Regions from separate parts of the Pseudomonas sp. TUM25319 genome, predicted to be linked through region 3. Evidence: riboswitches for the same ligand, from Rfam matches in the RefSeq annotation. Region 3 holds a riboswitch; each other region holds the start of a gene.
What was found. Region 3 has a riboswitch for cobalamin ahead of cobO (cob(I)yrinic acid a,c-diamide adenosyltransferase). Riboswitches for the same ligand answer to the same signal wherever they lie in the genome.
Positions count from the first base shown of each region.

Region 1: another riboswitch for cobalamin. It lies ahead of AC05QJ_RS14125 (ABC transporter substrate-binding protein); the one in region 3 lies ahead of cobO (cob(I)yrinic acid a,c-diamide adenosyltransferase).
Region 2: another riboswitch for cobalamin. It lies ahead of AC05QJ_RS11500 (TonB-dependent receptor plug domain-containing protein); the one in region 3 lies ahead of cobO (cob(I)yrinic acid a,c-diamide adenosyltransferase).
Region 4: another riboswitch for cobalamin. It lies ahead of AC05QJ_RS19085 (CbtB domain-containing protein); the one in region 3 lies ahead of cobO (cob(I)yrinic acid a,c-diamide adenosyltransferase).

Region 1 covers NZ_CM150751.1:2,997,081-3,004,199, reverse strand. The annotation lists gene fabD (ACP S-malonyltransferase) at 1-915, shown strand, start outside; gene AC05QJ_RS14140 (acyl carrier protein) at 912-1,193, shown strand; gene AC05QJ_RS14135 (fatty acyl-AMP ligase) at 1,186-2,952, shown strand; gene AC05QJ_RS14130 (thioesterase II family protein) at 2,942-3,667, shown strand; cobalamin riboswitch at 3,700-3,900, shown strand; gene AC05QJ_RS14125 (ABC transporter substrate-binding protein) at 4,052-5,059, shown strand; gene AC05QJ_RS14120 (FecCD family ABC transporter permease) at 5,059-6,099, shown strand; gene AC05QJ_RS14115 (ABC transporter ATP-binding protein) at 6,096-6,887, shown strand; gene AC05QJ_RS14110 (pseudoazurin) at 6,909-7,119, shown strand, end outside.
Region 2 covers NZ_CM150751.1:2,432,323-2,439,441, forward strand. The annotation lists gene AC05QJ_RS11500 (TonB-dependent receptor plug domain-containing protein) at 1-1,429, opposite strand, end outside; cobalamin riboswitch at 1,549-1,749, opposite strand; gene folD (bifunctional methylenetetrahydrofolate dehydrogenase/methenyltetrahydrofolate cyclohydrolase FolD) at 1,853-2,707, opposite strand; tRNA gene AC05QJ_RS11510 (tRNA-Arg) at 2,992-3,068, shown strand; tRNA gene AC05QJ_RS11515 (tRNA-His) at 3,108-3,183, shown strand; tRNA gene AC05QJ_RS11520 (tRNA-Leu) at 3,237-3,321, shown strand; gene AC05QJ_RS11525 (Arm DNA-binding domain-containing protein) at 3,458-4,624, opposite strand; gene AC05QJ_RS11530 (hypothetical protein) at 4,860-5,084, opposite strand; gene AC05QJ_RS11535 (hypothetical protein) at 5,074-5,277, opposite strand; gene AC05QJ_RS11540 (hypothetical protein) at 5,270-6,001, opposite strand; gene AC05QJ_RS11545 (hypothetical protein) at 6,065-6,424, opposite strand; gene AC05QJ_RS11550 (hypothetical protein) at 6,421-7,008, opposite strand; gene AC05QJ_RS11555 (hypothetical protein) at 7,077-7,119, opposite strand, start outside.
Region 3 covers NZ_CM150751.1:5,460,827-5,467,945, reverse strand. The annotation lists gene AC05QJ_RS24685 (PQQ-dependent sugar dehydrogenase) at 1-1,029, opposite strand, end outside; gene AC05QJ_RS24680 (hypothetical protein) at 1,106-1,684, opposite strand; cobalamin riboswitch at 1,837-2,059, shown strand; gene cobO (cob(I)yrinic acid a,c-diamide adenosyltransferase) at 2,200-2,811, shown strand; gene AC05QJ_RS24670 (cobyrinate a,c-diamide synthase) at 2,808-4,103, shown strand; gene bluB (5,6-dimethylbenzimidazole synthase) at 4,100-4,750, shown strand; gene cbiB (adenosylcobinamide-phosphate synthase CbiB) at 4,747-5,655, shown strand; gene cobD (threonine-phosphate decarboxylase CobD) at 5,648-6,640, shown strand; gene AC05QJ_RS24650 (cobyric acid synthase) at 6,637-7,119, shown strand, end outside.
Region 4 covers NZ_CM150751.1:4,137,299-4,144,417, reverse strand. The annotation lists gene thpR (RNA 2',3'-cyclic phosphodiesterase) at 1-94, shown strand, start outside; gene AC05QJ_RS19125 (hypothetical protein) at 247-1,230, shown strand; gene AC05QJ_RS19120 (gamma-glutamyl-gamma-aminobutyrate hydrolase family protein) at 1,383-2,195, opposite strand; gene hpaR (homoprotocatechuate degradation operon regulator HpaR) at 2,572-2,994, shown strand; gene AC05QJ_RS19110 (hypothetical protein) at 3,178-3,474, shown strand; gene AC05QJ_RS19105 (DUF1272 domain-containing protein) at 3,508-3,753, opposite strand; gene cobM (precorrin-4 C(11)-methyltransferase) at 3,822-4,568, opposite strand; gene AC05QJ_RS19095 (cobalamin biosynthesis protein) at 4,597-5,022, opposite strand; gene AC05QJ_RS19090 (CbtA family protein) at 5,022-5,714, opposite strand; gene AC05QJ_RS19085 (CbtB domain-containing protein) at 5,726-5,911, opposite strand; cobalamin riboswitch at 6,009-6,212, opposite strand; cobalamin riboswitch at 6,418-6,618, shown strand; gene cobW (cobalamin biosynthesis protein CobW) at 6,716-7,119, shown strand, end outside.

The DNA of each region.
Region 1 (7,119 bases), 2.5 Mb from region 3:
GGGCGGCCGTTGCTGGCGGCGGCCCTGGCCCCGGCGCTGGGCGGCGAGGCCCTGCTGCTGGAACTGGCCCGCCACGGCGCCATGGGCCTGCTGGACAGCCACGACCTGGACGACCAGCAGCTGCACGACACCCTGCAACGCTACAACGCCAATCCACAGCTGCGCGGGCGTTTCGGCGTGAGCCTCGACGGTGCGCAACGCCTGGCGCACGTCGCCGACGCGGGCATCCGCTGCATCGAGATCGGCGCCCATCGCCTTACGCCGCAACTGCGCGAGCGCTGGCCGGCGGTGCACTGGCTGGTCCGGCTGGAACGAGAGGCGGATCTCGACGCTGCCCTCGCCCACGCCGACGCCCTGCTGATCGCCGTCGATCAGCACCTGCCGCTGCTGCTGGAAGCCCTGGCCCGCCGCGAGCGCCTGCTGCGCCGGCCACTGATCGGCGCCGGCGGGCTGATCGGCAGCGCCGCCAGCGCCCAGGCCATGTTCGACCTGGGCGTGGAGTTCGTCGCACCGGGAGCGGTATGGCTGCTCGCCGCCGAGGCCGCCCTGCCCATTCAGCGCCAGCAACAGCTGGCGCGCCTGGGCCGCGCGGACCACCAGTGGCTGGCGGACTGGCGCTACCCCGAGCTGCACAGCCGCAGCCAGGGCTATGTGCTGGACCACCAGGCCCAACGCCACAGCGAGGCGCAGCAGGCGTTCTACCTCAGCGACGGCTGCCGTCCCGGCGACGAGCGCCAGGCCCTGTGTCAGCGCATGCGTGATGCGCAGGCCACAACGCAAGTGCCCGGCGATGCCTCGCTGTGGCTGTTCAACCGCTGGCGCCGCCAGCACGCCCCCGACTTGCCGATTCCCTTGCCCACGGCGCAGTTGCTCGACCTGCTGTGCCCCGATGCCCCACCGAGGAAAAGCCCATGAGCCTGATCGAGACCCTGCAAACCCACATCAGTGAATTCATCTGCCGGGAGACCGACCTGCCGCCGGACGAGATCGACCTGCATACCCCGCTGGGCGCCCTGGGCGTCGGCTCGCTGGTGGGCACCCGGCTGATCGGCAGCCTTGAAGAACGCTTCGGCGTGCGCCTGTCACCGACCCTGGTGTTCGAACACCCGAGCATCATCGAGCTGGCCGAAGCCATCGCCGCACTCGCCGGCAGCGCCGGGCAAACCCGACAACAGGAGCCGGAGCATGTTTGACAAGACCTGCCTGAACCCCCAGGAACTGGCCTCGGCCACCGGCAGCCTGGCGATCCACGACTGCCTTGGCCTGCGCGCCCGGCTGCACCCGGACAAGGTGCTGTTCACCCTGCTCGATGACGACGGTGCCGAGCAGCAGCGCCTGACCTACGGCCAGCTGTACGGCCGCGCCAGCGCCATCGCCCGCCAGTTGCACAGCCACAGCCGGCCGGGCGACCGCGTCGCGCTGTTCTTTCCCCAGGGGCTGGAGTTCATCGCCAGCTTTCTCGGCTGCCTGCTGGCCGGGCGCATTGCCGTGCCGGTCAACCTGCCGACCCGGCGCCGCGTCGAACGCTGCCTGAAGATCCTCGACGACAGCGGCAGCCGCCTGTTGCTGGTGGCCGAGAGCGAACGCCCGGCCTTGCGCGAGGCGTTCGCCCGCAGCAGCGCCGAAGGGCTCGCCCTGCTCAGCCCGACCAGCGAGTGCGACGCCGAAGCAAGCTGGAGCCGACCGGAGGACAACGACCCGCAGCGCACCGCCTTCCTGCAGTACACCTCGGGATCGACCTCGGCACCCAAGGGCGTGATCGTCAGCCACGCCAACATCAGCGCCAACCTGCGCATGATGCGCGACGCCTGGGCACTGGATCACACCAGCGATTTCGTCACCTGGCAGCCGCACCACCACGACATGGGGCTGATCCTCGGCCAATTGCTGCCCATCGTACTGGGCAACCACACGGTGATCCTGTCGCCAGCCACCTTCGTTCGCCAGCCACTGGTCTGGCTGCAGGCCATCGCCCGTTACCGCGCACGCCTGGCCGGCGGCCCGAACTTCGCCTACAACCTCGCCGTGGAACGCTACGACGCCCGCCGCCTGGAAGGCCTGGACCTGTCCTGCTGGACCCACGCCCTCAACGGCGCCGACGTGGTGCGTCCGGCCAGCCTGACGCGCTTCGCCGAGTGCTATGGCGCCCATGGTTTTGCCGCCAGCGCCTTCCTACCCTGCTACGGCCTGGCCGAGGCGACCCTGTTCGTGTCCGGTGGCCCCCATGGGCGACCGGTACGCACCCTCAGTGCCGACCCGCAGGCGCTGGCACTGGAACAGCGCTTGCGCCGGCCCGTCGACCCGGCCAATGCGCAGGTGCTGGTGGGCTGTGGCGAGCCTTCGTGGGAGGTGCAGGTAGCGATCGTCGACCCCGCCACACGGCAACGTTGCGAAATCGGGCAGATCGGCGAGATCTGGCTGCGCGGCCCGGCCATCGCTCGCGGTTACTGGCAGAACCCGGAGGCCACCGAGGCAGGCTTTCGCGCGCGCCTCGACGACGGCAGCGAACACCACTGGCTGCGCACCGGCGACCTGGGCTTCGTCGAGGAACAGGACCGCCAGCTCTACATCGGCGGCCGCCTGAAGGACCTGATCATCTGCGAGGGCCGCAACCTGCACCCGGAAGACATCGAGCACACGGTGATCGAGGCGCTGCGCGATGCAAGGGCACAAAGCTGCGCCGTGTTCAGCCACGACAACGAACAACAGCGCCAGACCCTGGTCGCCGCCATCGAGCTGAACCGCGAGCTCAAGCGCTGGCTGCGCGACGATCCGCGCCAGCTCAAGGCCACCGTGCGCGGCGCGGTGACGGACAGCCACGGCGTGACCCTGAATCGCATCGTGTTCGTCCAGCCCACCAGCATCCACAAGACCACCAGCGGCAAGATCCAGCGCGGCAGGATGCGCCAGCTCTACCTGGCGGCCCAACTGGAACTGCTCGATGACGCCTGAGACGGGCCTGGTGCAGTGGCTGGCCGACGACGCGGCGCCGGTCAGCCTGGTGTGCTTTCACTGCGCCGGCGGCAGTGCACAGGGGTTCTTCCCGTGGAAAAAAGCCGTGGCCGGCCGCTGCGAACTGTATGCGGTGGAACTGCCCGGCCGTACCCGGCGACTGCGCGAGCCCTTCGCCCGCTCGCTGGCGGAGCTGGCCGGGCACTTCGCCGAGCAGTGCCAGCGGCTGCCGGACAAACCGCTGGTGCTGTTCGGCCACAGCCTGGGGGCCCTGCTCGCCTACGAAACCGCCCGCCACCTGCTGGCCGCGGGCGCCCGGCGACCCTCGCGGCTGCTGGTGGCGTCACGGCAAAGCCCGGACTGGCTGCCAGTCTGCGCCGGCCTGCCGCCGCTGACCGACCGCGCCCTGCGCGACTACCTCGCCGACCTCGCCGGCACGCCCAGGGAAGTGCTGGACAACCCGGCGATGATGGACCTCACCGTACCGATCCTGCAGGCCGACCTTGAACTGATCCTCGACTACCGCCATCGGTACCAGCAGCCGCTGGAGATCCCCGTGGTGGCTTTCGGGGCGCTGGAGGACCGCCAGGTGAGCTACGAGTCGCTGCTGGCCTGGCGTCGGGTCAGCGGTGCCGGGTTCTCCCTGCGCATGAGCGACGGCGGGCACTTTGCGGTGATGGGGCAAATCGAAAGCGTGCTGCGGGCCCTGGGCTGACGCCCGGGGCTGGCCCTGCGCCGCTCTATCCCGTACCATCGCGCCCCGCCGGTTTCCGAAAGGAATTAATAGGGAATCCGTGCGCGCCGCCCACCGGCGCGAAAACGGAACTGCCCCCGCAACTGTAGGCGCCGAGCCTGCTCCTCATCGAACGCCACTGGGCCACGCCCGGGAAGGCTGGAGCAGTGCCAGGACGCGCCAGTCAGGAGACCTGCCGGCCAGCAGCATCACAAACCCACCGGCGGGGTGTCCGGAAAGGGCATCCCGTCTGCGCACGGCAACCGTCTTCACGGCTGCCCGGCGTGCGTCCGCGTGTTTTTCCGGGGTGTGTTTTCCAGACCTGTGCCGTGTCACCGCACACGTTCGAATGGAGATCGCATCCGCATGTCACCGTCCCGTCTCGCCCTAGCCCTGCTCGCCAGCCTCGGCCTGAACCACGCCGCTGTCGCCGCGCCTACCCAGTACCCGCTCACCGTGGACAACTGCGGCATGAAGCTGACCTTCGACCAGGCGCCCGCCCGCGCCGTGACCATCGGCCAGTCCGGTACCGAGATGTTCTATGCCCTGGGCCTGGAACAGAAGCTGGCCGGCACCTCGCTGTGGTTCAGCGATGTCCCCGAACGCTTCAAGGCGCAGAACGCGAAGGTCGAGCGTCTGGCCGACAACGACCCCAGCTTCGAGGCGGTGATCGGCAAGCGGCCCGGCCTGGTGGCGGTGCAGTTCGAGTGGATGGTCGGACCGCAAGGCGTGGTCGGCACCCGCGAGCAGTTCGCCGACCTCAAGGTGCCGACCTACCTGATGCCGTCCGACTGCGAAGGCAAGGACAACCTCAGCGGCGCCGACGGCACCCGCCTGCAACCGTTCCAGATCGACAGCCTGTACAAGAGCATCGAGCAACTGGCGCAGATCATGGACGTGAGCGAGCGCGGCGATGCCGTGGTCAACGACCTCAAGGCGCGTCTGGCCAAGGTCACCGCCAGCGCCGGCCAGCGCCGCGAAGAAAACCAGTCGGCGGTGTTCTGGTTCTCCAGCGCCGACCTCGACATCGACCCCTACGTGGCCGGGCGCAAGGGTATTCCCGACTTCATGCTCAACACCCTGGGCATGCGTAACGTCATCGAGTCCGATGAGGAATGGCCGACCGTGGGCTGGGAAACCATCGCCAAGGCCAACCCGACCTTCCTGGTGATCGCCCGCATGGACCGCCGCCGCTTCCCCGCCGACGATTACCTGAAGAAACTCGAGTTCCTCAAGAACGATCCGGTCACCCGCAACATGGACGCAGTGAAAAACGACCGCATCGTCATCATCGACGCCAACTCGATGCAGGCCAGCCTGACCCTGATCGATGGCATCGAAGCCCTGGCCGCCGCCAGCCAGAAGGCCCGTTGATGCTCCACGCCCTTGCCCGTCTCGCCCTGCGCTCGCTGGGCCATGCACTGTGGGTCGGCGCCCTGCTGGCCCTGGCGGTGATCGCCGCGGCCAGCATCGGCGAAACGCGCCTCGGGCTGTCCGTGGTGCTGGACGTGCTGGGCAACAAGTTGTGGAGTGCCGGGCATCTGCTCGACCCCATCGACGAAGGCATCATCTGGAACTATCGCCTGCCCCGCGCCCTGGTGGCCGGCGCCTGCGGGGCCGGTCTGGCCATGGCCGGCGTGGTATTGCAGGCGCTGCTGCGCAACCCGCTGGCCGACCCCTACCTGCTGGGGATTTCCGCCGGAGCGTCCACAGGCGCGGTGCTGGTGGCGATCATCGGGGTCGGCGCCGGAGCCTTGTCGATGTCCGCCGGCGCGTTCGTCGGCGCCCTCGCCGCCTTCGCCCTGGTGGCGCTGCTGGCCCGGGGCGCACGGGGAGCCGGCAGTGCCGGACAGATCATCCTCGCCGGTATCGCCGGTTCGCAGTTGTTCAACGCCCTCACCTCGTTCCTGATCACCGCCTCGGCCAGCGCCGAACAGGCCCGCGGCCTGATGTTCTGGCTGCTGGGCAACCTCAGCGGAGTGCGCTGGCCGGCGGTGTGGCTGGCGCTGCCGGTGGTGCTGGCAGGCTTGCTGCTGTGCCTGTGGCACCGCCGCGCACTGGACGCCTTCACCTTCGGCAGCGATGCCGCGGCGGCGCTGGGCATTCCGGTGCGCCGGGTACAGGTGCTGCTGGTGACCTGCTCGGCGCTGATGACCGCCGTGCTGGTCTCCCTCGTCGGCTCCATCGGCTTCGTCGGCCTGGTGATTCCCCATGCCGTGCGCCTGCTCGCCGGCCCGCGGCACACCCGCCTGCTACCGCTGAGCGCACTGTGCGGGGCATTGTTCCTGATCGCCGCCGATGTGCTGTCGCGCACCCTGCTCAAGGGGCAGGTGCTGCCCATCGGCGTGATCACAGCGCTGGTCGGCGCACCGGTGTTCGCCCTGATCCTGATCCGGGGGCAGCGCCTGCGATGAACGCCTTCAACGATGCGCAACGCTGTGCCGCCCTCGCCTGCAACGGCCTGGGCTATCGGATCAAGGACACGCCGCTGCTGGCGGAAGTGAGCTTGCAGGCGGTTCCCGGCGAAACCCTCGGCATCGTCGGCCCCAACGGTTCGGGCAAATCCACCCTGCTGCGGCTGCTGGCCGGTCTGCTCAAACCTTGCGCCGGTGAGGTACTGCTCAACGCGCAACCGCTGTCGCGCCTGCGCCGCAGCGACATCGCCCGGCAACTGGCGGTGGTGGAACAACAGGCCAGCACCGATGACGCCATCAGCGTGCGCGACGCCGTGGAACTGGGCCGCACGCCTTGGCTGTCGGCGCTGTCACCGTGGAACGCAGCCGACGATGCCATCGTCGCCGACGCTCTACGGGCGGTGGGCATGCAGCACCTGGCGACACGAGCCTGGCACAGCCTGTCCGGCGGCGAGCGCCAGCGCGTGCACATCGCCCGCGCCCTGGCCCAGCAGCCGCGCGTGCTGCTGCTGGACGAGCCGACCAACCACCTGGATATCCAGCAGCAACTGAGCATCCTGCACCTGGTGCGGGCACTGCCGGTGACCACCCTGATCGCCCTGCACGACCTCAACCAGGCCCTGGACTGCGACCGCCTGGCAGTCATGCAGCAGGGCCGGCTGGTGGCCCTCGGACCGCCGCTGGAGGTACTGACCCCGCAACGCCTGCGCGACACCTTCGGCGTGCACGGCCATTTCATCGACGACCCGCTGGACGGCAGCCGTTTCCTGCGCCTGCGTCCGCTCTGACCCTGTTTCGAGGATTCTGCAATGAAACGCTTTTCCGCCCTGGCGCTGTCGGCCCTGCTGCTCAGCAGCACCGCCGTGGCCGAGGTCCATGAAGTGAAGATGCTCAACCGTGGTGCCAGCGGCGCCATGGTCTACGAACCGGACTTCCTGCGCCTGCAGCCCGGCGACAGCGTGCGCTTCGTCGCCACCCACAGCAGCCACAACGCCGCCAGCATCGAAGGCCTGCTGCCGG
Region 2 (7,119 bases), 3.0 Mb from region 3:
TCCAGGGCTGGCCGTCGAGCAGGTTGCTGTAGTCCAGGCCCAGTTCGGCGTTGCGGCTTTTCTCCGGCTTGAGGTTGGGGTTGCCCATCGAGTCGCCCGGCTCGTTCACGTACAACTGCTCCGCGCTGGGCAGCTTGTAGGCGGTGCCGAACTGGCCACGCAGCTTGAGGCGGTCGGTGAGGTCGTAGAGCGAGGTGAGCATGCCCACGGTCGCGCTGTCGCCGCCGCTCAGGTGCTCGCGGCGTACGCCGATGCTTGGATGCCAGTCGGGCAGGGCAGCGATTTCCGGGCGCAGTTGCACATACAGCGCGTGCGCCTCGGCCTGGTTGTTGTCGATCTGCCAGACATCGTCCTTGCCCTTGAACCACTGGTTGTCGCTGCCGAACACCAGGGTATGACCGCCGGGCAGTACGGCGGTGCCTTCGGCTTGTACGCCCCAGTCGCTGAAGCCCCAGTAGTCGTTGTGGTTGAGCACCCGGGTGCTGCCGTCGGTGTTGTTGTAGGTGCGGTTGTAGAGCGTGTCCCAATCGTTCATGTGGCCTTTGACGAAGTAGCTGAAGCGCTCGTCGAGGTGCTGTTCGAAGGTGGCCGTGGCGATCTGCTGGACACGGTCGTTGGTGGTGTTGCGGTTGGCGTCGGGACGCAGGAAGTCGAGGCTGGCGGCGCTGTATTGGTAGAAAAGTTCGAGGCGACTGTCGTTGGCAAAGCTCTGCGCGGCCTTGGCGCCGAAGGTGTTGACCTCGTAGCTGCGCTTCCTGTCGCTGACCGTCGCGGTCATCTGGCTGTTGCGGTAGGGCTGGTAGCCTTCGGAAATGTTGTGGCTCACGTACGCCAGCAGGCCGAGGTCGCCCAGGTCGTTGCTGAAGATCCGCTCGATACGTGCGTCGCCATTGCGCCCGGCGAAGCTGTCCACACCCAGGTTGACCTGGCCGGACGGATCGCGGGACTGCGCGTTGCGGGTGACGATGTTGATCACACCGGATACCGCCTGGGTGCCGAACAGCAGGCTCTGCCCGCCCTTGAGCACTTCGATGCGCTCGATGGCGGCAGCCGGCAGGGTGTCGATGTAGATGCCGCCGTAGAGACGGTTATTCAGGCGCACGCCGTCGAGCATGATCAGTGTGTCGTCGTTGCGCCCGCCCAGCAGCGAGTAGGTGCCGTAGTCGAACGGGCCTTGCTTGGGTGCCACGTAGAGGCCGGGGACGAACATCTGCAGGACGCGGGTGATGTCGGCGCTGGGGCCGGCGCGTTCGATCTGCTCGCGTTCGACGATCTCGACCTTGCTGCCGAAGCGGGCCATCTGGGCGATGGTGTCCGATTCTACCGGTGGCGCCGAGACGAATTGCTGATCGAGGTTTACCGCTGCCGCGAGAGCGCCGGTATTGCCGCCCAGCAGGCAGCCGATCAGTGGAAGGTAACGTGTATTCATTGACTTCTCGAAAAGGACTTTCGGGAAGCGCACAGGAGGGTGCTGGCGAACGCGCGCCAGTCTACCGGCTCGTGCCCGCCCACCGCAGGTTTGCCAAAAAGACTGATCGCGTCCGTGCCACAGTCGTGACGTTCCAGGCCGGTCTCCGGGCTTGCGAGTATCGAGGCGTTCGCCTTCCCATGCCTGGGCACAGTGGCTTGTTGAACGCTTCACTCGCTTACCGTTGCGGGGGCAGCGCCGGACTTGTCATGAGAGACGCACCGGCTTCCCGTTTCACCTGCCGCGCGGCGGCGGCAGACACCTGAAACGGGCGGCATCTGACCACCGGGACGACCGTTCGTCAACCGATGAGGGCCAATTGCCATTTCCCAGGCATAAAAAAACGGCACCTTGCGGGTGCCGTTTTCGGGAGCGTCCTGCGTGTTACTTGTGCAGTTCTTCCGCCGCGTACAGGGTGTTCTCCAGCAGGCAGGCGCGGGTCATGGGGCCGACGCCGCCCGGGACCGGCGTGATCCAGCCGGCGCGGGGCAGGGCGGTCTCGTAGACCACATCGCCAACCAGCTTGCCGTCTTCCTGGCGGTTGATGCCGACGTCGATGACGATGGCGCCTTCCTTGATCCACTCACCCTTGACCAGGCCCGGCTTGCCGGCGGCGACCACCACCAGGTCGGCGCGACCGACGTGGCCAGCCAGATCCTTGGTGAAACGGTGGGTGACGGTCACGGTGCAACCGGCCAGCAGCAGTTCCATGGCCATCGGGCGACCGACGATGTTGGAAGCGCCGACCACTACGGCGTTCATGCCGTAGAGATCCTGGCCGGTGCTTTGCAGCAGGGTCATGATGCCTTTCGGGGTGCAGGGACGCAGCAGCGGGATGCGCTGGGCCAGGCGGCCGATGTTGTAGGGGTGGAATCCGTCGACGTCCTTGTCCGGGCGAATGCGCTCCAGCAGCAGGGAGGCGTCCAGGTGGGCCGGCAACGGCAGTTGCAGCAGGATGCCGTCGATGTTCGCATCATCGTTGAGACGGTCGATCAGGTCGGTCAGCTCTTGCTGGGAGGTACTGCTGGGCAGGTCGAACGCCTGGGAAATGAAGCCGACTTCTTCGCAGTCCTTGCGCTTGTGCGAAACATAGACTTGAGAGGCGGGGTCGTTGCCAACCAGGATCACCGCCAGGCCGGGGGTCCGCAGACCTTGCTGGCGACGTTCCACGACACGTTTGGCGATCTGCTGGCGCAGGCTGGCGGCGATCGCCTTGCCGTCGATAAGTTGTGCAGTCATGACGGGTGATTAACCATCGAGAGGAAAAAAAAGAGCGCGCATTCTCGCATGACGGCGGCGCAGGGCAAAGGCGCTTGGTCCGGCAATTCCCCTAAGCCCTTCAATAAAATGAATTTTTTTGAGAAAAGAGTTGACGATCCCGCCGGTCGTCTATAGGATTCGCCTCACTTGTCGGGCAGGGCCTAGCACTGGTTAGCAAGGTCGGGCAGAATAAGCGGATTTTTTAGCTTGTTCAGTACGGCTAAAAGTTAATTTGTAATCCTAAGTGAAAGCAGATTAAATATGCGCCCGTAGCTCAGCTGGATAGAGCATCCGCCTTCTAAGCGGATGGTCGCAGGTTCGAGTCCTGCCGGGTGCGCCAATCAAGGGCAGCTTTGGCACAAGTCAGTAATGCAATATGGTGGACGTAGCTCAGTTGGTAGAGCGCAGGATTGTGATTCCTGTGGTCGAGGGTTCGATTCCCTTCGTCCACCCCATATTCCAAAAGGCGCCTGATGAAAATCTGGCGCCTTTGCTTTAAATGCTTCACGCGGACGTGGTGAAATTGGTAGACACACTGGATTTAGGTTCCAGCGGCGCAAGCTGTAAGAGTTCGAGTCTCTTCGTCCGCACCATCTAAGCGTCTGTTTTCAAAGGGTTTTATCCCAGCGACCTCTTAAATGGGAGCGAACTGGGAACACTTTGGGAATCGCAACGCAAAAAAAGGCAGCCTCATAGGGCTGCCTTTTTCATTTCCGGACCTCGGTTTCCTCACAGCCGAAGCGCGTGCTCCAGCATGCCGATCATGTCCGGCCCATCCTGGTGAATCCATTTCCCATAGTGCTTCCAGATCATCGCCGTCGAGGTGTGCCCCATCTGGTCCGCAATCCAATCCAGCGGCACCACGCCGGTGCTCAGCGTCTGGCTCGCGTAAGTGTGCCGGCAGTTGTTCGGGCCGCGGTACCGCACGCCGACTTTCTCCAGATGCCCCCGCCACCAGGTCTTCACCAGCACGTCAGAACTCGTCCAGGCCGCGTTGGTGGTGGTCTTGTGGAAGACGAAGCGCAGCTTCTGCCGCTTGACCGTCCGGTTGTCGCGATCGGTGACGTCGACTTCCACCGCCGGCCGGCCCCTGGTGAAGCGGATCTGCGCCCGGAGCGCGTCCAGCGCAGGCTTTATCAGCCGCACCTCTCGTGTCGATCGTCGGGTCTTGGTCACCCTGTAGTTGCTGCGGACCTGCGACCGGCGGAACTTCACGGCGCCTGTTTCGAGGTCTACGTCTTCCCAGGCCAGTGATATCGCTTCCGAAACCCGCGCCCCGGTCCACATCATGAACTGGATGAGGTTGACCTCCTGCTCGTAGTCCAGGTCCTCGCCCAGGATGAGATCGATCTCGCTGCGCTCGAACGGGTCGGGATCATCCGCATCAGGGAGCCGCACGGTGATTCCCTCGGTGGGGTCGTGGGCAGTCTTGTTCCTGGTGCGGTACAGCGTGAAGATTTGCCGGACGATGCTGAGGATCTCCCGGACTGTCTTGTTGTGCAGCACAGGCATCAGCGTTTTCTGAATCCAGGTCTGTAGATCGAGGTGGTCGATCTGGTCGGCCTGGCGGTGCCCCCACATCGGCCGGATGTGGTTCTTCACCTTGCTCGCGTAGGCCAGGAATCCCGAGGTGGCCATCTCGTTGCGCTTGATGTCGAGCCACAGGTCGATGAAGTGGCCGAAGGTGTTGCTTTTGACCCTGGGCGAGTCAGGGAAGTGGCGGGCGTAGCTGAATGTCCCTGCCTGGATCTCGTAGTTGATGATCCCGACGAGGCGCTCAGCGTTGGCAATGCTGCCGGGCGAGGCGTCACCGGGGATGGTCTCCCGGCACAGCTCGCCTTGGTAACGGAAATACACGCGGACACGGTTGCCGCGTACTTCGACTCCATCAGCCATTGAATTTCACTCACGAACGAAGAAACGGCCCAGTGTATGGGCCGTTGTAAGAGTTGGCCTGTTGCCAGGCCTAGAAGGTTGCCGCATCAGTTCTTGATGCGAAGCAAGGCCACCGGCTATCCGTGGCAGAACCCGGCGAGCCCGGTGAACCACCACCAGGTTTCCTGAGCGGCCATGAATCCGAGGCCGCTACAGAATCCGAAGGTGATCGCGAGCTTTGCCGCGCATCGAAACGTCATTGGTCGTCCCCTGACTGGTGTCCCGGATGGGTGAAGGTTGTCAGAGTGGTCGGCAGCTCTCGCTGATGTTGCACCAGGAGTGAAGGATCCAGGTTCAGCTTTTTCGCCAGCGCTTCCGCGGCCTGTCGGGCGCTGATGGTGTTGCTGGCTGTCAGTTTCTGGCCTTTCATGGTCGCCACATAAGTACCGGTGGTGTATCGGCAACGGATCTCAACGGCCACGGCAGCCCCCTCGTAGCGCTCGCTTGGCCTCAACGTTGGCCATGTAGGCCTCCCATGCGGAAGACTGTTTCTCCTGGCGGATCTTGCTGCACTTCTGATGGTTGCCGGTGGAGCGCGACCGGTTGCACACATCGCAATGGTTCGGCAGATCCAGCGAGTGGGTGGCCAGCCGTTGGCGGGTTTGCTCAGTCATTGGACGTCTCCCCTGCGAAGCCACTTTCTTGGAGATCTTTCGCATGGGATGAGCGTGCCCACTCAACGCCCAGGCTCCACGCCTCTTCGAAGGAGTCAGCGTATAGCCATGCTGTTTTCATGTGTCCAAAGGAAGAGCTATAGGACGTGGCGCTGGTGTACCGGCGGCGTGGGGTGCCGAACTGGACGCCAAATCCATGCAGCCCCGCACGGTCGGCCTCATAGGCGTTCTCCGCGAGCACTTGTCGGTTATGGTCGGCTTGATCTTCATAATCCTCTTTCTCCCATCCGGGTGCCGACAGGACGACTGACAGTGCTTCCAACGACGGATGCCGAACCGGTCGGTCAAGCAGTACCTCCAGAAATGACTCCAGAGGCTCGTCTAGGCTCGTAGTGTCTAGTTCCTCTGTCGCCAGGACAGAAGCCATGTCGACGATTTGCAGGGTGCGCAGTTCAAGGTCATAGGCCTCTTCACTGCGTTTGGGCCGGCTGCAAATGGGAATCCAAGACTCTGGCAGGGCCAGTTCGAGTTTTCCGTCATCGGCCATTTGGAAATTGCCAGTGTCCAACGGGATCTGGCGACCGTTGATGATTGCGACCAGGTCGCAATCATCGGCCTCGATCTGCCGTTGGACAGTCGAGACACGTTGAGAAAGCATGCGGAGGGAGAAAGGCTTGCTTGTGTTAGCCTGTTTACCGCCTGCTTCCGGGGTTTCTACTTGCATGTGGTTTCTCCTTGGGGTTGGTCGGCGCCGGGGAGTTGCAGCTCCTCGGCACCATCTTTCTGGTTACTTCAGGCGGTATTGTTTGCCGTCATCGATGACGTACAGATCCACATCGCGCATGCGATACACCCCGCCTATCCCTCCGTGCACCACGAAGTTGTCGTAAGGCGGCTTACCCACGACGACGGGGAAGAGTTGGTCGCTCTGGTGGGAGTACTCGCTGTTCTTCTTGATCCGGGCATGGATCTGCTGGCCTGCACCCTTGCAACCTGCTGGCCCGTGCGCCGCTTCGAACCCGAGCCAGGCGGCACGGGTTTCCATGTTGAGGAAGTTGCCTTCGGCATCGAGCTTCATGTCATAGCCGCGATCCTGGGCCCAGAGCTGGAACCCCAGCGCGATGTTCAATGCATCCAGGTCGCTCATGCTGCACCCCCAACTTTCGCCATGCGGGCGGCTTCGTATTCACTGGGCAGAATCTCGATCGCTCCAGCGATCCAGCCGGCGGATGGCTTGCGCGCTGCGACATTGGCCTCGTGAGCGGCCTGGTCAATGCTGAAGCCGAGCAGGAAATAGGCGATGCCTTGAAACTCGAACTTAACCCCGCCGGACAACAACAGGTTTCCAGTGTTGATGCCGAGGCGGCTCCAGTAGGGGTGGATGTTCAGCCGGGGAGGGCGGTGTTCAGCCCACTGCGCGTGCAGTTGTTCGTGTTGGGCACGGATCTGAGCACGCTCCTCCTTGCTCAACCCCTTCGGGATCGAGGCGCTCTGGCGCAGGGAGCGATACCCGTGGTCGTCTGGACGCTTCCAATGAACGTCCAAGGCGCGATCGGCCGGGAGGTTGATACCACCGGCAAAGTGGGATTCCAGGCAACGCATCGGAGCAACCTTGCCTCCGAATACATTCCCCAGGACCAGTAGTTGCTGATGAAATTGGTCACGCGCTTGGAAGTACTCCTGGACGATCGCCACCACAGTGGCGTCCTCCGATTTGTAGTAGTGCTGCATGTGGTTTCTCCTTGTTGTCGCCATGCCGGGGAGTTGCAGCTCCGCCGGCGATGCGTCTGGTCGGGGGGTTAAAACTGGATGTCGGCGTTGCCGGCCGCCATGTCGTGGATG
Region 3 (7,119 bases):
CAGGCCCAGGGAAGCGGTATGCGGGCCGACCGCATAGTCGGGGGCGATGGCCTTGGCCACCAGGTTCGGGTCTTGCGGCTGTACCCGGACATCCACATGCTGGCCATAGTAGCTATAGGGCCAGCCATAGAAGCCACCGTCGCGCACCGAAGTGATGTAGTCCGGCACCAGGTCGCTGCCGATCTCGTCGCGCTCGTTCACCGCCGTCCACAGTTGCCCGCTGTGGGGCTCCCAGGCCAGACCATTGGGGTTGCGCAGGCCGGACGCGAAGATCCGGTGCTGGCCCGTGGCAGGGTCGACTTCCCAGATCGCCGCGCGGCCTTGCTCCTGGTCCATGCCGTTCTCGGCAACGTTGCTGTTGGAGCCGACGGTGACATAGAGCTTCTTGCCATCGCGGCTGGCGATGACGTTCTTGGTCCAGTGATGGTTCAGCGGTCCGCCCGGCAGGTCCGTCACGGGTTGGCCGGGGCCGCTGATCGACGTGCTGCCGGGCTGATACTGGAAGCGCAGCAGCCGGTCGGTGTCGGCGACGTAGAAATCGTTGCCCACCAGCGCCATGCCGAAGGGCGAATTGAGGTTGTCGAGGAAGACCGTGCGGGTTTCCGCCACGCCGTCGCCATCGGCGTCCCGCAGCAGGCTGATGCGGTTGGCGCTTGGCACTCCGGCGCCGGCGCGGGCCATGACTTTTTTCATCACCCAACCCTTGATGCCCTTGCCATCCTCGGGTTTCGGCGGGGCGTTGGTTTCCGCCACCAGCACATCGCCGTTGGGCAGTACGTAGAGCCAGCGCGGGTGGTCCAGGCCGCTGGCGAAGGCCGCCACCTGGGTGCCGGGTGCGGCGGTCGGCTTGCCGCCGTCGGGCCAGCCGACGGCGGGGGCGATGTTCACGGTAGGGATCAGGGTCTTGTTCGGTTCCGGCAGTTGCGGCGAAGGGCCGCTGCCGTCGGTGACCTGGAGGCGGGCGTTTTCACCGCAGGCGCTCAGGCCGGTAGTGATTGCCAGCAGCAAGGCGATGCGCAGTGAAGACATGGTCCGCTCCTTTCTCTTGACCGGTCGGTCTACAAGGTCAGAGGTGGAGCGGACGCCGGAGGTTCAATCGGTGCAGTCAGGCCTGTTTCAGCAGCAGGGCGACACCGGGGTAATACTGCCCGAGTTCGTCGTGCAACTTCCGGTAGCCATAGGGGAAGCACCAGGCAATCGCGCAGGCGTTGTGCTTTTGCAGGTCGTCGACGAAGTCCTGCAGTTCCTCCGGGCTGGCGTACTGGCCGAGCTTGCACGGGCTGGCGAACAGCGTGGCGATCTTCAACTGGCTGGGATAGGCGATGCTTCGGGCCGTGGTGGTCGCTTCCTGCAGGGCGCTGCTCAGATCGACCCGGCCCACTTTCGGCCAGCGCTGGCTGACATGCAGGTACGCCGATTCGTCGCGGCTGGCCACCAGCAGGTCGCAGCGGGCGCCGCGTTCGCATTCGTCGCGCTGCTTCTTGCTCTGGAAATCCTGCAGGGTCACCAGTTCGGCTTGCCAGAGGGCGCTGGAGAGAATCCCGAGGTTGCTCCGGGCGCTTTGCCAATACGGGCCTTCGTTGTCGCCGAGGACCTGGTTGAAGCGCTCGATGCACTCGCCCCAGCGCTCCAGCGCCGGGCGCAGGAATTCCAGGCTGGGGTTGTTGATGATCAGGCCTTGCATGCTGCTCTCCTTCGTAATTGTTGTACGAGCTACAGCGGGAAAAGCGTGGCACTTTGATATCACTGCGCAGAGTGTGGCACAAGACGACAGAAACGCCATCGAACGCGCCGTACAGGGCGCCTTTCATTGACGCTCCGGATGCAACCCTCTAACCTTCGCGACTTGTTTCAGGTGCTCTGTGGCCCGCCGGCCGACAGGGTGAAACAGGGAAGCCGGTGAGCGCGTCAGGCACGCGTCATTCCGGCGCTGCCCCCGCAACGGTAAATGAGTCAAGGCTGCGCATGGCCACTGGGTGTCGTCACCCGGGAAGGCGCCCGGCCAGGGTTTCGCTACCCGCTCATGAGCCCGGAGACCGGCCTGCGACAGTTCAACGGCATCACGGAGGGTGATGCGCGGTTTTCCGGGCGACGCCGCCTGGCTTCTGCGCGTGTTCCGTGTGCCACCATCCCTTATCTGTCGCCACTGGCCGTTGATTTCGGTCCAGCCTGGGCCGACAGTGGCTCGCGGAGATCCCGATGACCGAATCCACCGAACGTGACGAACGCCACCTGGCGCGCATGCAGCGCAAGAAGGCGGTGATCGACGAGCGTATCGCCAATGCCCCCAACGAATGCGGCCTGCTGCTGGTGCTCAGCGGCAACGGCAAGGGCAAGAGCAGTTCGGCGTTCGGCATGCTTGCCCGGGCCATGGGCCACGGCATGCAGTGCGGCGTGGTGCAGTTCATCAAGGGCCGCAATGCCACCGGCGAAGAGCTGTTCTTCCGTCGCTTCCCCGAGCAGGTGCGCTACCACGTGATGGGCGAGGGCTTTACCTGGGAAACCCAGGACCGCCAGCGCGACATCGCCGCCGCCGAAGCGGCCTGGGCGGTGTCCCGGCAACTGCTGCAGGATCCGGCCATCGGCTTCGTGGTCCTCGACGAACTGAACATTGCCCTCAAGCACGGTTATCTGGATCTCGACCAGGTGCTCGCCGACCTGCAGGCGCGTCCGCCGATGCAGCACGTGATCGTCACCGGCCGCGGCGCCAAGGACGACATGATCGAACTGGCCGACACCGTCACCGAAATGGGCATGATCAAGCACGCCTTCCAGGCCGGTATCCGGGCGCAGAAGGGCGTCGAACTATGAGCGACACCCGGCATTGCCCGGCGGTGCTGATCGCCGCGCCGGCCTCCGGCCAGGGCAAGACCACCGTCACCGCCGCCCTGGCGCGCCTGCATCGCAACCAGGGGCGCGAGGTGCGGGTGTTCAAGTGCGGCCCTGATTTCCTTGACCCGATGATTCTCGAGCGCGCCAGCGGCGCGCCGGTGTATCAGCTCGACCTGTGGATGGTCGGCGCCGAAGAAAGCCGTCGCCTGCTCTGGGAGGCGGCCGCCGAAGCCGACCTGATCCTGATCGAGGGCGTGATGGGGCTGTTCGACGGTACGCCGTCCAGCGCCGACCTGGCCCGCCATTTTGGCGTACCGGTGCTGGCAGTGATCGACGGCACTGCCATGGCCCAGACCTTCGGCGCCCTGGCCCTTGGCTTGGCGCGCTATCAGCCGGACCTGCCGTTTGCCGGTGTGCTGGCCAACCGTGTCGGCTCGCTGCGCCATGCGCAACTGCTGGAAGGCAGCCTGACCGAAGGGCTGCGCTGGTACGGTGGACTGTCGCGGGAAACCGCTATCGAACTGCCGAGCCGGCATCTGGGGCTGGTCCAGGCCAGCGAGCTGACTGACCTCGACCTGCGTCTCGATGCCGCCGCCAAGGCCCTCGGCGACAGTTGCCAGTCGTCGCTGCCGCCCCCGGTGGCCTTTGCCGCGCCCGAGCCGGTCGCCACCGAGCGCCGCTTGCAGGGCGTGCGCATCGCGGTGGCCCGTGACGAAGCCTTCGCCTTCACCTATGGCGCCAACCTCGATCTGCTGCGGGCCATGGGCGCGGAGCTGAGCTTCTTCTCGCCGATTCATGACGGTGCGATTCCCGAGGCCGACAGCCTGTACTTGCCCGGTGGCTATCCGGAGCTGCATCACCATGCCCTCGCGGGCAATGCCCCGATGCTGGCCGCCATCCGCGCCCACCACCAGGCTGGTAAGCCGTTGCTGGCCGAGTGTGGCGGCATGCTGTACCTGCTCGAGGCCCTCACCGACGTCGCTGGCGAGCGCGCCGAGCTGGCCGGCCTGCTGGCGGGCGAAGCGGTGATGCAGAAGCGCCTCGCGGCCCTGGCCTTGCAGGCCGTGGAACTGCCGGAAGGCACGTTGCGTGGGCACACCTATCACCACTCCCTGACCAGTACCGAGCTGGAGCCGGTCGCCCGCGGGCAGAGCCCCAACGGCGGACGCGGTGCGGAAGCGGTGTACCGCATCGGCCGGCTGACCGCCTCCTACGTGCATTTCTACTTTCCGTCCAACCCTGATGCGACGGCGGCGCTGCTGGCGCCATGAGCGATCACGCCTACAGCCCGGCCGAACGCGCGGCGATCTACCGCGCCATCGGCGAGCGCCGCGACATGCGCCACTTCAGCGGTGGTGAAGTCGCCCCCGAACTGCTGGCGCGCTTGCTGGAAGCGGCTCATCAGGCGCCCAGTGTCGGCCTGATGCAGCCCTGGCGTTTTATCCGTATCACCCGCCGCGAGCTGCGCCAGCGCATCCAGGCGCTGGTGGAAGACGAGCGCCTGCGCACCGCCGAAGCACTGGGCCAGCGTTCCGACGAATTCATGAAGCTCAAGGTCGAGGGCATCAACGACTGCGCCGAAGTGCTGGTAGCCGCCCTGATGGACAAGCGCGAACCGCATATCTTCGGCCGTCGCACCCTGCCGGAGATGGACCTGGCCTCGCTGTCCTGCGCCATCCAGAACCTGTGGCTGGCCGCCCGCGCCGAAGGGCTGGGCATGGGCTGGGTATCGCTGTTCGATCCCGAAGCGCTCGCCGACCTGCTGGGCATGCCGGCGGGGGCCAAGCCGCTGGCGATCCTCTGCCTGGGACCGGTGCACGCGTTCTACCCGGCGCCGATGCTGGCGCTGGAAGGCTGGACCACGCCGCGACCGCTGGCGGACATGCTGTTTGCCAATCAATGGGGAGAAACCGAATGAGTGTGGCCTTGCTGACCGTTGCCGGCGTGGCGCTGGATGCGCTGCTGGGCGAACCACGGCGCGGGCATCCGCTGGTGGCCTTCGGCAACATGGCCGGGCGCCTGGAGCAGCGGTTCAACGCCGGTGGGCGGGGCTGGCGCAGCCATGGCGTCACCGCCTGGTTCCTCGCCGTGGTGCCCTTGACCCTGCTGGTCACGGCCTTGTCCTGGCTGCCGTACATCGGTTGGCTGGTGGAAATTCTTGCGCTGTATTGCGCCCTCGGCCTGCGCAGCCTCGGCGAGCACGTGCAGCCGGTGGCCGATGCGCTGCGCGGTGGCGATCTGGAAGAGGCCCGCAAGCGCGTCGGCTATCTGGTCAGCCGGCAGACCCGCGAACTGGACGAGACCGCCGTCGCTCGCGCCGCCACCGAATCGGTGCTGGAGAACGGCAGCGACGCGGTGTTTGCCGCGCTGTTCTGGTTTGTCGTGGCTGGCGCACCGGGTGTGGTGCTCTATCGCCTGAGCAACACGTTGGATGCCATGTGGGGCTACCGCAATGAACGTTTCGAGCGCTTTGGCTGGGCCGCGGCACGGATCGACGATGTCCTCAACTACATTCCCGCGCGGCTGGTGGCGCTGACCTACGCGCTGCTGGGCAAGACCCGTCTGGCCCTGAAGTGCTGGCGCCAGCAGGCACCGCAGTGGGACAGCCCCAACGCCGGCCCGGTGATGGCCGCGGGTGCCGGCGCCCTCGGCGTCGAGCTGGGCGGCCCTGCGGTCTACCATGGTGAATTGCACGAGCGCGCCCGCTTGGGTGAAGGCGAGCCGGCCGATGCCGGTTCCATCGAGCGCGGCTGGCGGCTGGTCTGCCAGGGCGTCTGGTTGTGGTTGCTGCTGCTGTGTCTGGGAGCTGAGTTTTATGCTTGAACACGGTGGTCGCCTGCTGCGGGCGATCGAGCGCTATGGGATCGCCCGTGAAGACTGGCTGGACCTGTCCAGCGGCATCGCGCCCTGGTCTTTCCCGATTCCCGAGATTCCCCTGAGCGCCTGGGCGCGGCTGCCGGAAACCGACGACGGCCTGGAGCGCGCGGCGGCGGCCTATTACGGCGTCTCGCAGCTGTTGCCCGTGGCCGGTTCCCAGGCGGCGATCCAGGCTCTGCCACGGCTGCGGCCACGGGGTACCGTCGGGGTGCTTTCGCCTTGCTATGCCGAGCACGCCGAAGGTTGGCGCCGCGCCGGTCACCAGGTGCTGGAGCTGGACGAAGCGCAACTGGCGGAGCGCCTGGACGATCTGGATGTGCTGGTGGTGGTCAACCCCAACAACCCCACCGGTCGCGTGGTGCCGGTGGACACCTTGCTCGACTGGCATCAACGGTTGGCCCGACACGGCGGCTGGCTGCTGGTGGACGAGGCGTTCATGGACAACACCCCGGCTGACAGCATCGCTGCCTGCAGTGAGCGGGAAGGGCTGATCGTGCTGCGTTCGTTTGGCAAGTTCTTCGGGCTGGCGGGTGTGCGCCTCGGCTGCGTGCTGGCCCAGCCTTCATTGCTGCGGGCCCTGGCCGAGGAGTTGGGGCCCTGGTCCGTCAGCGGTCCGACCCGGGCACTGGCCCAGGCCTGCTTCAGCGACCGCGCCAGCCAGCAGTTGCAGACTGAACGCTGCGCCGCCGCCCGTGCTCGTCTCGCTGCACTGCTGGAAAAGGCCGGCCTCGTACCCGCGGGCGGTTGCGATCTGTTCCAGTACCTGCGCCTCGACCAGGCTGCGGCCTTCCACGATTTCATGGCGCGGCGCGGCATTCTCCTGCGCCTGTTCGAACAACCGCCGGCCCTGCGCTTCGGCCTGCCCGCCGAAGACGCCGACTGGCAGCGACTGGCCGCCGCACTGAATGACTACCGCAAGGAGCAGGCATGACCACGCTGATGGTGCAAGGCACCACCTCCGACGCCGGCAAGAGCACCCTGGTGACCGCGCTGTGCCGCTGGCTCAAGCGCCAGGGCGTCGGCGTGGTGCCGTTCAAGCCGCAAAACATGGCGCTGAACAGCGCGGTAACCGCCGACGGCGGCGAGATCGGCCGGGCCCAGGCGGTGCAGGCCCAGGCTTCAGGGCTTGAGCCTCATACCGACATGAATCCGGTGCTGCTCAAACCCAACAGCGACACTGGCGCCCAGGTCATCGTCCATGGCCGGGCGGTCACCAGCATGAACGCGGTGGCCTATCACGACTACAAGGCCATCGCCATGCAGGCGGTGCTGGCCTCGCACCAGCGACTCAGTGCCGCGTATCCGGTGGTGATGGTGGAGGGCGCAGGCTCGCCGGCCGAGATCAACCTGCGTGCCGGCGATATCGCCAACATGGGTTTTGCCGAAGCGGTGGACTGCCCGGTGATCCTG
Region 4 (7,119 bases), 1.3 Mb from region 3:
CGAGTTTCGCCTGCCCGGCCGCGAGTTCGTGCTGTTCGAGTCCAGCAAAGGGCGCTACCTGCCGTTGGCCCAATGGTCGCTGATCGGGAAGTGACAGCGCCGTAGCGCTCCTATACTCGGACAACGGACCCTGATTCGGTGTCCGGGGCGGACGCTTGCAGTTGGCGTCCCGTGCGATCCCTCGACTCCGGCAGGGCGCAGATCGTGAACACTTCTGTTGTGGCCGTGGCCTTGTTGACTGGCGTGATGCTGGGCCTGGGCGGCTGCGGCTCGCGCTCGCGGACACCGGAAACGCCGCCGGTGGTGCTGTCCCAGGCTGCGTGGCAGCAGGTGGACCGCGAGATCGTCATGGCTTCCCGTGGCGCGACCGGTTCGGCGGGCGACTACGCGCGCAGGTCGATGCGGGTCTGGCGCGAGCAGGTGCAGGCGCGCACCGAGTCCGATTTCATTCCCTGGTTCACCGGCTATTGGACTCAGCAGTGGCTGACGCTCAAAGTGGCTTGGTACAAGATGAGCGAGGACAGTAAAAATCCAAGTGGTGACAACAGGTTAGCGCTCTATCTTCAGGAAGAATATCGCGAACGGGTGCTGGAGCCGGTGGCCGAACAGATCAATCCGGACCTGATTCGTGAACGCGCCACCGAGCTGTACGTGCAACTCCTCGGCCAGCAGTTGCAAGCCATCAGCCAGCGCTACCGGGCCGCACCTGACCAGTTCGCCCTGCACCTGAACCGTATTCCCGCCATTGCCCTTGGCCCGCCGGCGGCGCGAGATGCCAGTGTGCATCAGGTGCTCGCCGCGCGGCCGTTCGTGCAGTTGCCTGCCTGGCGGGCCCTCGACGAACAGATCCGCCAGATCGCCGCGAGCAACGCCAGCGCCTCGGATACCGGCCTCTCATCGGTGGCGAGCAAGGCCAGCACGCGGCTGGAGGCCACCCTGGCACCCCGTGGTGCGGCCAGCGCGGTGGCGGCGGCGGTGGGCAAGGCGGCCGGGCTGCTGATTTCCGTGGCGTCCGCCGGCATCGGCGCAATGATGCACGAGAGCGATCGCCCCGAGATGGTCGAACAGCTGCGGGTGATCCTCAATGTGGCGTTGAACGAGGAATGGCAGAACCTGATGGAGAACCATGGCTCCGGGGTAATGGCCGGAGTCTGGTCGATGGCGGGGCAGATCGAGGGGAACCTGAGGGGCGGGGCAGAGAGCTTGCCGAGGCTGGAGGTGCTGCCATGATTTTGTTTAAAAACAGTGGCTTGCAGATAATTGTTAAAGTTGAGTAATGCATGCCTTTAACCGAGGCAACGAAAAAGGCCGCACCGAGAGCGCTCGGTGCGGCCTTTTTAAAGACATAAACCGATATAAATCATCGACTTACGTACATTTATTCATGCAATGCTTTGGCTTTTGCTCTGCTGCTTCTTGCTCGCTTGGGCGCGGCACGCTTCACCAAAGGCTTCGAACATCCGCACCGAGTCGGGGTTCTTCGCGGCCTGCCACTCCGGGTGCCACTGCACCGCGAACAGGAAGGGCGACAGGCTGGGGGCATGGATCGCTTCGACCAGACCGTCCTCGGCGTGGGCCAGCGGCTCGACGCCTTCGCCCAGGTTCTTCAGGCCCTGGCCATGCAGCGAGTTGACGCGGATCTCGTCGCTTTGCAGCAGCTCGCGCAGCCAGCTGTCCGGCTTGATGCGCACGCTGTGCACGGCGCTGTATTGCACGTCTACCGGATCTTCCGGGTTTTCCCGGTGATCGTTGAAACCTGGCTCGGCGTAGACCTTCTGATAGATGTCACCGCCCAGCGCCACGTTGATTTCCTGCATGCCACGGCAGATGCCGAAGATCGGCAGGCCACGGGCGATCGCCAGTTGCACCAATGGCAGGTCGAAGAGGTCGCGGTCGCGGTCCTGGGCCTTGCCGGGGGTTTCGTTTTCCTGGCCGTAGAGGGCAGGGTCGATGTTGCTGCCGGCGCCGGTCAGGTAAACGCCATCGGCCATGTCCAGGTATTGCTCGAGGTCTTCGGTTCCGCAGCAGGTGGGCACCATGACCGGAACGCAGCCGGCGTGTTCCACCAGCGGCACGATGTATTTGTGGGTCATCACCTGATAGTCGTGACCCTTGCGCTCTTGCGTGCCCATGGTCATCAGGACCACGGGTTTGCGGGATTTCTGATTCTTATTGCCAATGTTGCTGTTGGGCATATGTCACCTTGGGACAGGCGCAGCCTGTCATTGTTGTGCAGGCGCGCCGGCCTTGCCTTGCGCTACCTGGGGTTTCGAGCACTGCCGGGTGTGCACGCGGACGTCGATTCCCGGTCGAAACCTGCCCCATAGCTTGCCAGAGCCGTTAAATATATCAAGCGGATTAACGCTTTCATGTGCATATTTTTTAACGTGATACCTGTGGTTTATCGTTTAATTCGTTGATTTGAATGGGTTAATGATGATTTTTCCTTGAAATATGAGTTCATTATATTTGACGAGTGTTTCCTTCGGCGGCACAGGGTCTCTGGGTGGACCTTGCGGCGCGCCGCCCCCGCTCTTAAGCTGCGCAATCCCCGTTGATATCAGTCTGACCATGCCTACTCCAAGACCGTCCCTGACGCTGACCCTGCTGCAAGCCCGCGAAGCCGCGATGGCGTTCTTCCGTCCTTCTCTCAACGAGCACGGCCTGACTGAACAGCAGTGGCGGGTGATCCGCATCCTGCGTCAGCAGGGTGAGCTGGAGAGTCATCAACTGGCCGAGCAGGCGTGCATCCTCAAGCCGAGCATGACCGGCGTGCTCAGTCGCCTGGAGCGCGATGGCCTGGTCCGACGCAAGAAGTCGACCCAGGACCAGCGCCGGGTGTTCGTCACCCTGACCGAGCAGGGCCAGCAGTGCTTCATCGACATGAGCGAAGACATGGAGCGCAACTACCAGCGCATCCTCGAACAGTTCGGCGAGGCCAAGCTGCAATCGCTGCTGGGGCTGCTCAACGAACTGAAGAACGTCAGGCCCTGATCCGCCGCCGGCCTCCTGGCGCGTGATTCGCGCGTGCGAAAAGTCCTACCTATACTGTCGGCTATCCGCAACAGCTTGCCGTCGTTGGTCGGACCACGACGCCTCAACGCCGGTGGTGGTGGCCGTATCCGAAGTAGCCCGCTCGCGAGTCGTCAATTCAGGCGCTATAGAGGGGCAATTGCGATGGATATCATCAGTCTGGCGATTCAGATCATCAGTGGTGTGGTAGGCGGCAATGCGGCGGGGATGAGCAAACAAGGCATGGGCCCGCTGCTCAATTCGATTCTTGGTGGGGTCGGTGGCGTGGTGCTCGGGCAGATCCTGTCCCACTTCACCGGCGATCCGGCATTGGCCGAGGCTGGCGCAGCCGGCACCCTGGATCTTGCCGCGATCATCAGCAGCGTGGTGGGCGGTGGCGCAGGCGGAGCGATCCTGACCTTTGTCATCGGCCTGATCAAGAACAAGCTGCAGCCGCACTAGCCAGAAAAAAGGGCCTGCATTGCAGGCCCTGTTTCAATGTGCCGGGCATCCCCCGGCTTTCACCGTGCGTACCGTGGTCGCCGGGTTGCGCGTCAGCTTCTCGCCCACCCGCGCCGGACGTGGCTGCAGCTCGCCGCCACAGTTCGGGCATTTGCCCTTCAACTGACCTTCCGCGCAGCTGCGGCAATAGGTGCATTCGAACGAACAGATCATCGCATCGCGGCTGTCGCCTGGCAGGTCGGTGGCGCAGCATTCGCAGCAGGGGCGGAGCTCAAGCATGAAGGTAGTCCTTTGAAATATGCCGAAGCCCTAGGTTGAAGGGGCTGCGAAGGCAATGCAAGTGGCCATTATGGGCGATACAGGTGCGCGTGTCCGGCCCGGTACAGCGCCGACTCGCTGAAGCTGTCGCTGGACAGCACCCGCCCCACCAGGATCAGCGCGGTGCGGCGGAACCCCTTGCGCTCGCTCTGCCCGACGATGTCGTCGAGGGTGCCCAGCACCCAGTCCTGGTCCGGCCAGGTGGCGCGGTGGACCACGGCAATCGGACAGTCACCGCCGTAGTGCGGGCGCAGTTCCTCGACGATCCGTGCCAGATGACGGACCCCGAGGTGAATCGCCATGGTCGTGCCGTGCGCCGCCAGGCTGGCCAGCGCCTCGCCCTCGGGCATGGGCGAGCTGTCGGCGAAGCGGGTGAGGATCACGCTCTGGGCAATGTCCGGCAGGGTCAGCTCGCAGCCCAGCAGCGCGGCACTGGCAGCGGTGGCGGTGACGCCGGGGACGATCTCGTAGTGAATGCCCAGCTCGCGCAAATGGCGGATCTGCTCACCAATCGCGCCGTACAGGCTGGGGTCGCCGCTGTGCACCCGGGCTACGTCCTGGCCCTTGGCGTGGGCGGCGCTGATGGCGTCGATGATCTGTTGCAGGTGCAGCTCGGCGCTGTTGATCAGAGTCTCGGCACTGTGGCCTTCGAGCACTGCAGCGGGTACCAGGGAGCCGGCGTAGATGATCACCGGGCACTGGCGGATCAGGCGCTGGCCCTTGACGGTGATCAGCTCCGGGTCGCCGGGGCCGGCGCCGATGAAATAGACGGTCATGACGAATCCTTGGACGAGAGGCGGCGGATTATCCGCCAAAGGACGGTGCCCAGGCCAATGCCAGGGTCATGTCGTCCTGCACGATACGGGTGATGCGCAGTTGCGCGATGCCGCCGCCGGCCTGTTCGGCCAAGGCCAGGGCGCTGCTTTCGGCCACGCCGTGGCAGCCGCTGTGGCGAAAGGCGATGGCGGAATGGTGACTCAGGCGTGAGGCAAAGGGCGCCAGTTGCGCGGCGCTGAAGAAGATCAGCGGCAGGTCGAGGTCGGCCGCCAGGCGCAGCAGGCCGGGTTCGTTGCGCTTGAGGTCGATGCTGGCCAGGCCAGCGAGGGCGGAAACGGGCAGGTCATGGGCCTGCAGGGTCTGCCGCAGCAGTCTGGCCAGAGCACTGGCCGAATTGCCGCGACGGCAGCCCAGCCCGGCGAACAGCGGGGTTACGCCGGGTGTAACGGTCATCAGGCCGCCTGGCGACGGTACAGCCAGGCGCTGATCAGGCCCAGGGCGACCCAGAACGCGGCGTTGGTCAGCAGCGAAGCGACGATGAACTGCGACTCCAGGGCCTCCGGTGCCAGGCTCTCATGCACTTCAGGTTGCGGCGCGCCGATCACGTGGGGGAGGACCAGCAGCACCAGGCCTACGGCCTTGAGCAGCCAGTTGCCGGCGAACACGATCAGGGCCAGGCCCACGGCGGTGGCGGCGGCAGTGCCGACCCACCAGTACTGACGCAGGGCCAGGTCGGCGGCGGCGGTGCCGGGCAGTTCGGGCGGCAGGCCGAGGTTCGGTGCCAGGCAGAACACGGCGAAACCGCCCAGGCCCCAGAGGGCGCCGGTGGCCACGCGTCCCGGGCTGCGGAGGGTGTACATGGCGGCGAGCAGCAGGGCAAAGCCCACCGCGACCACCAGGTTGCCACCGGTGGTGGACAGCACGCGCTGCCAGCCATCTTCCGGCGACCAGGCTTCGGCGTCGTGGTGATGTTCTTCAGTGGCGGCGGCGCCGGCATGCTCGTGTTCGTGAGCGGCCGGGGCGGCGGTTTCATAGGTTTCCGCCTGGAGGATCAGCGGCGACACCCAGAAGCTCTGCAACAGGGTCAACAGCAGGGCGGCCAGCAGGCCGGCGAAGCCTGCGGTGCGGGCAATGCGCATGAACATTCGGGCAGGCCTCAGTGGCAGGGGAAGGCGGCGCTGTGGCGGGTGTCGTGAGCGGCGTTATGCACCGCTTCGATGTGCGAGAACCCGGCGAAGTAGACCAGGCACAGGCCCAGTACCGAGGCGCTTACGGCGGCGACGATACGCTGGCTGAGGGTGACGGGTGTGGCGATGGAAGGACGGGCTGTGGTGATCGGCATGGCGCTTTCCTCTTGGTGTTATCGGCAACAGGCAAGCGCGAAGAACCCCTGACCGGACTCGCCCAGGAGTTGCAACGTCGCCCGCCCACCGCAGGTTTGGTCAATGCTGGTCTGGGCCGGTCTCCGGGCTGGCGAGGGTGGATGAACAACTCCAACCGTGGCGTCACCTTCCCATGCCGAACTGCTGGCACAGTGGATCAGACGCTTTCCTCGCTTACCGTTGCGGGGGCAGCACCGGCTTTTACCGGTTTCCCGTTTCACCTTTTGTAATAAAAAAGGCACCCAAACGAATCGCGCTAGGAAATCACGCGCGTTGACATCCGTCAATACAGCGGTTGACCGACTTCCGGGCACTGCGTAGCCTTGCCGATTCGAGGTTCTTCGGCGCGGGCCGGAGCTAGGTTCTGTACGAAAAGTCTTGAGACGAAGGTCAGGCAAGGCGAAAACAGCCGAGGAAGCGGAGTTGACTGGTTGTCAATGAGCATTCCGAGGCTGTTTTCAACGCAGCATCACCGAGTATCAAGGCTTTTCGTACAGAACCGAAGAGGGGAACGCGGTGCGCCTTTATTGGCCAGGCCGCGGCTGCCCCCGCAACTGTAGGCGCTGCCAGCATCGACACAGCCACTGCCCAGACGGCGGGAAGGCGTCGGTGACGCCCTGAAGGGCACAGCGCGAGCCAGGAGACCTGCCTCGTACAGTTTCCGACATTCAACCGGGCGGGGTGATCCGGTGGCGAACGCGCCCAGGCCAGACGGCCTGCGGCTCCCGTCCCGCATGCCCGCCATCCTGCCAAGGGCATCCGACATGAAAACACTGGCCAAACTCCCCGTCACCATCGTCACCGGCTTCCTCGGTTCGGGCAAAACCACCCTGCTGCGGCACATGCTGGACAACGCCCAGGGCCGCCGCATCGCGGTGATCGTCAACGAGTTCGGCGAGCTGGGCATCGACGGCGAGATCCTCAAACAATGCAGCATCGGCTGCACCGAGGAAGAGGCCAGCGGCCGTGTCTACGAGCTGGCCAACGGCTGCCTGTGCTGCACCGTCCAGGAAGAGTTCTTCCCGGTGATGCGCGAACTGGTGGCCCGTCGCGGCGATCTCGACCATATCCTGATCGAAACCAGCGGCCTGGCGCTGCCCAAGCCTCTGGTACAAGCCTTCCAGTGGCCGGAAATCCGCAATGCCTGCACCGTCGACGCGGTCATCAC